Regions from separate parts of the Nesterenkonia sp. HG001 genome, predicted to be linked through region 1. Evidence: riboswitches for the same ligand, from Rfam matches in the RefSeq annotation. Region 1 holds a riboswitch; the other holds the start of a gene.
What was found. A riboswitch is a leader RNA that binds a small molecule or an ion and turns the genes downstream of it on or off. The one in region 1 is predicted to bind thiamine pyrophosphate.

Region 1 (5,119 bases):
CCCACCTCCACGGTGCTGATCGTCACCCGCGGGGCGAACGGCGCCCGCCGACTCACCACCCCGGTGCTGGAGACCGGCATCCTGCCCGGCACCACCCAGGGCGCGATCTTCACCGCCGCCGAGAAGGCCGGGTGGGAGCTGGGCTACGGGCCGCTGACTCCGCAGGACCTGCTCGACGCCGACCATCTCTTCCTGGCCTCCTCCGTGCGGCTGGTCTCCCCGGTGGCCCGCCTCGACGACGCCGACCTGGCCGTGGACGACGAGCTCACCGCTGAGCTGATCGATCTGCTCGCCGAGGACCTGCCCGTCAACCACCCGCTGGACTGAGCGCGGACTCCTGCACCTCGGAGCCGCGCCGCTCCGGGATCTGCAGGCCGAGGTGGTCGCGCAGCGTGGTGCCGGTGTATTCGCTCCGGAATCGGCCACGGCGCTGCAGCTCCGGGACCACGTGCTCCACGAAGTCCTCGATCCCGCCCGGCAGGGTGGGCGGCATGAGGTTGAAGCCGTCGGCGGCGCCGGCGTCGACCCAGCGTTCAATCTCGTCTGCGATGGACTCCGGGGTGCCAACCATGGTGCAGTGCCCTCCCCCGGCGGCGAGCCGTCCCAGCAGCTGCCGGACCGTGGGCTGTTCGGTGGCGATGATCCGCAGGATCGTCGCGTAGCGGCCCTTGGGCCCGGTGAACTCCTCCAACGGGGGCAGATCCGGGACCGGCGCGTCCAGCTCCCAGCCCGAGGCGTCCTGACCGATGAACACGCTCAGCTGGCGCAGCGAGGCTTCGGTGGGCAGCAGCTCGTCCAGGGCGGCCTGCTTGGCCCGCGCCTCAGCTATGGTCGAGCCCACGTAGGTGACCAGCCCGGGCATGATCGCGGTGCCGCGGGGGTCACGGCCGACGGTGGCGAGCCGGCGTCGCACGTCGGTGCTGTAGGCCAGTGCGGCCTCGGCGTCGTAGGCGACGGCGTAGATCGCCTCCGCGTGACGTGAGGCGAGGTCCCGGCCCTGCTCCGAGGCCCCGGCCTGGAAGAGCACCGGCCGGCCCTGCGGCGGGCGGGGCACGTTGAGCGGCCCCGCGACCTGGAAGTGCTCGCCTTGGTGGTCGATGGGCGCGATCATGCCACCGTCGGCGTAGCGGCCGTCCCGCTCGTGCAGCAGGGACTCCTGCGGCCAGGAGTCCCAGAGCCGGATGACGGCGTCGATGAACTCCTCGGCCCGGGCGTAGCGTTCTGCATGGGCAGGCATAGACGGATAGGAGTGGTTCTGCGCCTCGGCGTCGAACATGGAGGTCACCACGTTCCAGCCGATGCGACCGCCGCTGATGTGGTCCAGGCCGGCGAGCAGCCGGGCCGCGTGGAACGGTGTCCAGAACGTGGAGGAGACCGTGCTGACCAGCCCGATCCGTTCGGTGTGCTGACTCATGGCGGAGAGCAGCGTCAGCGGCTCCAGGAACCAGGTGGGGCCGTCCTCGACAGCGCCGATGCCCAGCGAGTGGCCGTCGGCGAAGAACACCGCGTCCAGCTTCCCGCGCTCGGCGGTGCGGGCCAGGTCGATGTAGTAGTCGACGTCGCCGAGGCGCTCGACAGCGGAGTCCGGGGCGCGCCAGGCGGCCTTGTGGTGCCCGACGCCGAAGAGGAACAGGTTGAGCTTGACCTCCGGTGCGACCGTTCCCATGCTCAGCCCTTCACCAGCCCGCCGTCGACGATGAGATTCTGCCCGGTGACCCCGCGGGACCACGGGGAGGCGAAGAACAGCGCGGCGTCGGCCAGCTGCTCCGGGGTGGTGACCTTGCGCAGCGGAGTGCCGGCGGCGATGGCGTCGAAGACCACCTCAGGGGTGGCGGCGGAGGCGTCGGTGGTGCGCAGCAGCCCACCGGAGACCATGTTGACGGTGATGCCGTCGGGGCCGAGGTCGTCGGCGAAGGTACGGGTCAGCGAGAGCAGGGCCGCCTTGGCGGCGGTGTAGTCGTGGTAGGGCACCACCGGGTGCTGGAAGAGGTTGGTGCCGATGGTGATGACTCGGCCCTGGCCGGCTTCGCGCATCCCGGGCAGGGCCGCCTGGATGAGGTTCAGCGGACCGGTCACGGAGCCGGCGAACTGGGCCTCGAACTCCTCGGCGGTGATCGCGTCGGCCTTGGAGCGGGCGTCGCCGGTGAAAGCGAAGTCCACCAGGGCGTTGTTCACCACCGTGGTCACCGGACGCTCGAAGTGCTCCCTCGCGGTGCTGATCAGGCTGCGGACCTGCCCCGCGTCGCGGACGTCGGCCTGCACCGCGAGCGCCCGCTCCGCGTGGGCGGCAGCGATCTCCTCGGCGGCGGCCTGCGAGGAGTGGTAGTTGACCACCACCCGGGCGCCCTCGCGCAGGAAGGCGGCGGTCAGGGCTGCGCCCAGGCCGCGGGCGCCGCCGGTGACGACGACGACCTGTTCGCTCAGCGGCAGCGCGCCGTCGTTGTGCTGGGCGGTGGCTTCTGTGGTGATGGTGGCGGTGCTCATGCGTGCCTCTCGTCTCGAGGCGAAGGCAGCCCGCAGGCGATGTGCGACGTGAGCCTGCGGCCATCTGCGGACCGATGCTCACCGCCGCGATGCGGCCGAACGCCGCACCAGCCGGACGATCCCTTCGCCAGTGCTAACTGGATCAGGTTCGACGGGTGTCATCTCAGCCGCAGAGTGCGGCACCCCGTGTCACAGCCTTCATCTCATCACATGGCGGGCGTCACAGCCAGTCGATGACAGGACGGGCCGTCAGCCGTCGTCCCGCAGACTCCTGAGCCCTCTGGGCTCTGTGAGCCTCAGACCTGCGGGATCTCCCGGGCATTGGCCAGCACCGGGAGCTTCTGCCGGGCAGCGGTGACGACGTCGGCGTCGAGGTCCGCCACCAGAAGCTCCGGGGCCTCCCCGGCCTCGGCGAGCACCTCTCCGGTGGGCGAGACGATCATCGAGTGCCCCACCCCGGTGGGCGCCCCTTCCACTGGCTCGACGCCGGCGGCCGAGGGCAGGCCCTGACCGCAGGCGATCACGTACTGCGTGGAGTCCAGCGCCCGGGCACGAGCCAGCAGCCGCCACTGGTCCACCTTGCCCGGCCCGGCACCCCACGACGCCGGCAGGATGGTGGCGAGCGCCCCGGCCCGGGCGTGGGCGGTGAACAGGTTCGGGAAGCGGATGTCATAGCAGGTCGCCAGCCCCAGCGTCTGCCCGTCCAGAGCGAACCGGGCCGGGGCCTCACCGGGTGCCACGGTCTTGGACTCCTGGAAGCCGAAGGCGTCGTAGAGGTGGATCTTGTCGTAGGCGGCCAGCACGCCGTTTCCGGTGCCGTCCACTGCGCCGTCCACTGCGAGGAGGGTGTTCGTGACCCGCTCGCGGCCCTGCTCCCCCGGCTGTGCGGGGGTGAACATGCCCGCGACGATCGCGACCCCGTGGCGCTCCGCGATCCGGCGCAGCTCGGTGCCCCAGGCGCCGTCGACAGGCTCGGCGATGGGTGTCAGCGAGTGCCCGAAAGCCCGCTGAACGGCCTCGGGGAACACCACCAGACGGGCGCCGGCCTCCACGGCCTGCGCCGTCCACTTCTCGACGAGCGCCAGGTTCTGCTGCGGGTCCTCACCGGTGACGATCTGTGCTGCTGCGATACGCATGGGCCCAGCCTACGTCGCAGCGCCGCGTCCCGGGAGCGCCGGCCAAATCCCTCCCCTGGTTCCGCAGACGCCTCACGCTCAGAGGAATTCGTCGGCGATGCGCTGCAGCTCCACCACATGGTCCTGCCACTCGGCATCCCCGGCCGGGGGCATGTTGTCATTGCCGTCCTGCATGCCCACGGCGCCGTCGAGCTGCTCACGCAGGATGTCGGCATGACCCGCGTGCCGTGCGGTCTCAGCGATCAGGTGGACCACCAGCCGCCCCAGAGTGGTGCGCCCGTTCTTTCCCCACCAGGGCACCTGGGCAGGCGCACCCAGGCCCAGCTCGGCGACGGCGTCGTCGGTGGTCCGCCAGGAGGTGCGGTAGAAGTCCCGCACCCACTCGCTGCTCTCCTCTTCGGTCGCGTAGAGGTCAGCGTTGAGGGCGGCGCCGGCCTCCAGCCACGGCATCGGCACCGGACTGGGACGGCCCAGCGGTGCGGTGAAGTAGCCCATCTCCATGCTGGCCACATGCTTGACCAGGCCCAGCAGGTTCGTCCCGGTCGCCGTCAGCGGCCGGCGGACGTCATGCTCCGGGACGCCGTCGAGCTTCCACAGCAGGGCCTCACGGAGCCCCTGCAGGTAGCGCAGCAGCATCTCTGACTCAGCATCATCATCGCTCATGGAGCGAACTGTAGGAGCTGCCTCATTCCCACGGCACCGTTCCCCGGCCGCACCCTGACACCACCAGCACTTGGTGGGCTCTCTCTGCTCTGCGTCTTGTCCCCGTGATGTTCGTTCGTCCCCGTGGAATTGCACGGGGACGAACGAACAGGACGGGGACACATGACGCGTCGCGGGGGCCGGGAAGCCTCAGTCCTCCTCGTCCGCGTCCTCCTCGTCGGCATCCTCGTCGGCTTCCTCAGCCTCCGTGTCCTCAGCCTCGTCAGCATCCTCGTCCGCGTCCTCGGGATCCGTGTCCTCGAGCTCCTCGACGTCGACGCCGGTGTCGGTGCCGTCGTGGCCGGCGTCGTCCTCCCAGCCGACCTGAGTCCAGTCCGTGGTCTCGAAGAGGCTCGGACCGTAGTTCGCGAGCCCCTCACGGAAGGCGGTGATCACCGGACCGTTGGCGTAGGCGAGGTAGTGGAAGTACTCGCTGAGCGCCTCCTGCTCCAGGGCCTGCGCCTCGGCGAAGCGCTCATCGTCGTCCTCGATGCCGAACAGCTCGCTGATCCGGTCGTCGAGCTCCTCGTTCCCCAGCCCGGTCAGGTTTCCGTCACCAGTGGAGTAGAACTGGTTGGGGGCACTGGTCGGGTCCGCCCCGGCCTTGCCGTAGCACATGTTGACCAGGCCGAAGTCACGCCCGCCGACGACCTCGCCGAACTGCCCCGCCCCCTGGTTGTTGACGTCCAGGTTCATCCCGGCACCGGCCGCCATGCTCTGCGCGGCCTGGACCATGGCCTGGTTGATCGGGTCATCCCCGAAGGTGTTGAAGACGACGCGGAGCTCCTCGCCGTCGC
Region 2 (5,119 bases), on a different contig from region 1:
TCCTGCTCTCCGACGTCGGGGCGGGCTATCTGCAGCCCGTCGACGAGTTCGTCGAACAGTGGGGCGACTGGCAGGAGATCGCCCAGGCCTCACGCGATGCGGTCAAGGCGGAGGACGGCCTCACCTACGCCGTCCCCACCCATACCGACACGCGAGCCATCTGGTTCAACAAGGAGGTCTTCGCCCAGGCCGGCCTCCCCGAGGAGTGGGCGCCGCAGGACTGGGCGGAGATCCTCGAGGCGGCCCGGACCATCAAGGCCGAGCTGCCCGACGTCGCGCCGATGGTCATCTACTCCGGAAAGCCCCAGGGGGAGAAGGCCTCCATGCAGGGATTCGAGATGCTGCTCTACGGCACCGCCTCCACCCTCTATGACGAGGACACCAGCCGGTGGGTGATCGGTTCCGCCGGGTTCCTGGAGTCGCTCCAGCTGCTGGAGACCGTCTTCGAGGAGGAGCTGACCCTCAGCCTCGCTCAGAACCTCGACCCCAACATCAGCGAGACCATCTATTCCCGGCTGCTGCCGGAGGCTCAGCTGGGAATGGTCATCGACGGCTCTTGGGTCTCCCAGAACTGGGTGGAAGGAGGCACCAGCCCCTGGCCGGAATGGACCGAGACCATGGGTCTGGCCCGGATGCCCACCCAGCACGGACAGGACCCCGGCTTCGTCACCCTCAGCGGCGGCTGGTGCCTGACCCTGCCGGAGTACTCCTCGGACCCGGAGATCGCCTTCTCCTTCATCGAAGCGCTCTGCGAGAAGGACGTGATGGTCGACTTCACCATCGCCAACAACTACATCACCGTCCGAGAAGACGTCGCCGCGGACGAGCGATACCAGAGCTACTCGCCCACCGCAGAGTTCTTCACCTCGCTGCTCGAGGGCGCCTATTACCGGCCTGCGCTGCCGGCCTATCCCGAGGTGTCCAACGCCATCCAGGAGGCCATGGAGGCCGTGATGACCCGATCCCAGACCCCTGAACAGGCGGCCGCCGCCTACGCGGCCGCCGTCACCGACATCGTCGGCCCTGAGAACGTGCAGGACGAGTCGTCATGAGCGCGCCGACCGCCACGCAGTCCCAGATCCATCGGCCCGACGCCGCCAGCGGCGAAGGAGGGCCTCCACGGCAGAATCGCACCATCGGGGACCGTCTCACGTTCGGCCGGGCCGTCCCCATGGTTCCCGCGCTGTCGCTGCTCGTGCTGTTCATGGCAGGCCCCATCCTGTACTCGCTCTGGCTGGCCTTCACCGACTCCGCGATCCGCGGCGAGGGGGCGGCGGAGACCTCCTTCATCGGGTTCGAGAACTTCACCGACGCCTTCACCGACTCGCAGTTCTGGAACTCGGTCGGGCTGACGCTCGTCTTCACCGTGGTGTCTGCGGTGATCGGCCAGAACCTCCTCGGGCTGTTCCTCGCACTGCTGATGGAGAAGGCCCACCGGGCAGTGACGTTCGTCATCACCGCCATCGTCATCGCGGCGTGGATCCTGCCCGAGGTCGTGGCCGGATACCTGCTCTACACCTTCTTCGCCGACGAGGGCAGCCTCAATGTGATCCTGGAGTCCATCGGGCTTCCGCAGCAGGACCTGCTCTTCAGCCTTCCGATCCTCGCAGTCGCCTTCGCGAACATCTGGCGGGGCACGGCGTTCTCCATGCTGGTCTACTCGGCGGCGCTGGGCAGCATCTCCGCGGAGATCCAGGAATCGGCGTCAGTGGACGGGGCCGGCCCTCTGCGCAGGTTCTGGTCGGTGACCCTGCCGCTGCTGCGCCCCGCCGTCGCCACCAACCTGATGCTCATCACCCTGCAGACACTGTCCGTCTTCGGGCTCATCTTCATCATGACCGGGGGAGGGCCCGCGCAGCAGAGCCAGACCCTGCCGCTCTACATGTATGAGCAGGCCTTCTCCTACGGGCAGCTCGGCTACGGAACCGCCGTGGCACTGCTGCTCCTGCTGATCGGCGCGGTCGCCTCGATCGCCTATCTGCGGCTGCTTCCCGAGGAGGACAAGCGATGACCACCACCTCAGCACGTCGGACCGCGCCGGCCAGGGGCGGCAAGGGCCGCAGGGCACGGACCACGGAGACGGCCTCGACACTCGTCATGGCGTTCATCGGGGCCATGTTCCTGATCCCTCTGCTCTGGGTGGGGCTCGCCGCCTTCGACACAGACGCGTCCCTCGCCGTCTCATGGCCGGAGCGATGGAGCCTCGGCAACTTCAGCGCCATCTGGAACGCCGAGACGACCTTCCGGCCGATCGCCAACTCGCTGATCCTGTGCGGCGGCGCCACTCTGGTGACCATGACCGCGGCGGTGCTGTGTGCGTACCCGATCTCGCGGTATCGGTTCCGTGGCAAGCGGTCCCTGCTGCTGACCATCATCTTCTCCACCGGCCTGCCCATCACAGCGATCATGATCCCCGTGTACTCGCTCTTCGTGCAGGTCAACCTCATCGACTCCATGTTCGGCGCGATCCTGTTCCTCGGCGCCTCCTCGCTGCCGTACGCCATATTCCTCACCAAGGGGTTCATGGATGCCGTGCCCATGGAGATCGAGGAGAGCGCCTGGACCGAGGGTGCCGGAGTCTATCGGACGCTGTGGGCCGTGGTGATGCCGCTGATGCGGTCAGGGCTCGGAGTGGCCACGATGTTCACCTTCGTCATGATGTGGGGGAACTTCTTCGTCCCCTTCATGCTGCTGCTCAGTCCGGACAACCTGCCGGCGGCCGTCACCCTCTATACGTTCTCCTCACAGTACGGCCAGGTCGCCTACGGCCAGTTGGCGGCGTTCTCGCTCTTCTACTCCCTGCCGGTGATCGTGCTCTACCTCTTCGTGGGCCGCAGCCTGGGGACCGGCTTCATCGCAGCGGGCGGAGTGAAGGGCTGACCCACTAGAATGGAACCTGCATTCCGTGGGAGCCCGGGCCGGCCGGGCTGAGAGGGCGAACCCGCCGACCACTCGGACTCGATGCGGATCATGCCGCCGTGAGGAGGAGCTGTGGGCGTCACTGTCGTGGGAGCCGGCGTCGTCGGGCTGCTGTCAGCCTGGCAGCTGAGGCGCGAAGGGCACGCGGTCACGCTGATCGCCCCCGAGATCGCCCGGGACGCCAGCTACGCCGCCGCCGGGATGCTGGCCCCGATCAGTGAGGTCCAGTACGGGCAGGACAGGCTCTATCCGCTGATGACCGCCGCCCGGGCCGAGTACCCGGCCTTCCTGGCCACGCTGGCCGCCGCCGTCGACGCCCCCACCGGGTGGCGGGAGAACGGCACCATCCTGCTGGCCGCGGACCGCTCCGACCGCGACGCCGTCGCCGACCTCGTCGCCGTCCAGCAGGCCCACGGCATGGCCGTGGAGCCGCTGACCTCCGGCCAGCTGCGCCGCCGCGAGCCCGCACTCGCCCCCGGCATCTCCAAGGGCTGGGACGTGCCCAGCGACCACCAGGTGGACCCCCGGATGCTGGCCAGCTGCGCGCTCGCCGCCCTCGAGAGTCCGCTGGATCCTGCTCGCTTCCCCGACGCCGGCCCGCCCGCCCGACGCGTGGAGGCGCGGGTCACCGCTGTCGGCGGCCCCGACGCGGAGGGCTCCCACACGCCCACCCTCGACGACGGCACGCAGCGCACCGCGCAGAAGGTCCTGCTGGTGCCCGGGCTCGGTTGCGCCGACATCGCCGGCCTGCCCGCACGCGCCCCGCTGGATCTGCGGCCCGTCCACGGAGACGTGCTGCGCCTGCGGGTGCGTCCCGGGCAGCTGCTCGCTGGGGAGGACCACGTCCTCGGCGCCACCGTCCGGGCCAAGGTCGCCGGCCGCAGCGTCTACCTGGTGCCACGGGCCGACGGCGGGCTGGTCATCGGCGCCTCCTCGCGAGAGGATGGCATGCCCGGCACCCACGCGGGCTCCGTGCAGGAGCTGCTCGACGACGCCGTCGCCGTGCTGCCCGCCGTCAAGGAGATGGAGCTGGAAGAGATCACCACCCGGGCCCGACCCGGCACCCCTGACGACATCCCCTACCTGGGCCGGCTGGAAGGGGCGCCCGACGTCGTCATCTCCACCGGATACTCTCGACACGGGATCCTGCTGGCACCGCTGGCCGCACGGTTGGCCGCCGCGCTGCTCAGCGACGACGGCGAGGCCGCACTGAGCGCGGCGGACCGGCAGATGCTCGCCCATATGAGCCCCACACGGTCGCTGACCGCACCAGAGATGACCCCCACAGGATTGTGAGACCCATGCTCACCGTGACCATCAACGAAGAAGACGTGAAGCTGCCCGAGGGGGCGACAGTCGTCGACGCCGTCGGGCAGACCACCGGGCGCGAGCTGAGCCCCGACGGCACCCCCGCCGACGGCGGCCGCCTGGGTGTGGCGGTGGCGATCAACGCCGCCGTCGTCCCGCGCAGCGCCTGGGCCGCCACCGTGCTGAGCCACGGCGAGGAGATTGAGATCGTCACCGCCGTGCAGGGCGGCTGAGCCGCCCCTGACCCGAAGAGAGCACCATGACCACAGCCACCACTCCTCCGTCCCTGCAGGTGGGCGACTACACCTTGCAGAACCGCCTCATCATGGGCACCGGCGGGATCACCGACCTGGACGCCCTGGAGCAGGCGCTGCTCGCCTCCGGCACCACGCTGACCACTGTGGCCATGCGCCGCTACAGCCCGGAGACCAAGACCAGCGTGTTCGCCATGCTCGAGCGGCTCGGCATCGACGTGCTGCCCAACACCGCCGGCTGCTACACCGTCAAGGACACGGTGCTCACCGCCGAGCTCGCCCGCGAGGCGCTCGAGACGAACCTCATCAAGATCGAGGTCATCGCCGATGAGCACACTCTGCTCCCTGACGTCATCGAAACCCTCGAGGCCACCGAGCAGCTCGCCGACCGGGGCTTCATCCCCATGGTCTACACCACCGATGATCCGGCCGCGGCCGTGCGCCTCGAGCAGGCCGGAGCCGCCGCCGTCATGCCCCTGGGGGCGCCCATCGGCACCGGGCTGGGCATCCTGAACCCGCACAACATCGAGCTCATCGCCTCCCGGGCGAACGTGCCGGTGGTGCTCGACGCCGGCATCGGCGCCGCCTCCGAGGCCGCGCTGGCCATGGAGCTCGGCTGCGACGCCGTGCTGGTCGCC

Region 2: another riboswitch for thiamine pyrophosphate. It lies ahead of thiO (glycine oxidase ThiO); the one in region 1 lies ahead of ODE13_RS08070 (3-oxoacyl-ACP reductase).

What each region holds. Positions count from the first base shown of each region.
Region 1 is NZ_JAOSZD010000004.1:96,049-101,167, reverse strand. Features, by position in the region: gene ODE13_RS08080 (aminotransferase class IV) at 1-327, shown strand, start outside; gene ODE13_RS08075 (LLM class flavin-dependent oxidoreductase) at 308-1,666, opposite strand; gene ODE13_RS08070 (3-oxoacyl-ACP reductase) at 1,669-2,484, opposite strand; TPP riboswitch at 2,586-2,681, opposite strand; gene ODE13_RS08065 (carbon-nitrogen hydrolase family protein) at 2,781-3,620, opposite strand; gene ODE13_RS08060 (DinB family protein) at 3,699-4,283, opposite strand; gene ODE13_RS08055 (ABC transporter family substrate-binding protein) at 4,473-5,119, opposite strand, start outside.
Region 2 is NZ_JAOSZD010000006.1:220,089-225,207, reverse strand. Features, by position in the region: gene ODE13_RS12150 (substrate-binding domain-containing protein) at 1-1,052, shown strand, start outside; gene ODE13_RS12145 (sugar ABC transporter permease) at 1,049-2,011, shown strand; gene ODE13_RS12140 (carbohydrate ABC transporter permease) at 2,008-2,880, shown strand; TPP riboswitch at 2,896-3,002, shown strand; gene thiO (glycine oxidase ThiO) at 2,992-4,215, shown strand; gene thiS (sulfur carrier protein ThiS) at 4,221-4,460, shown strand; gene ODE13_RS12125 (thiazole synthase) at 4,487-5,119, shown strand, end outside.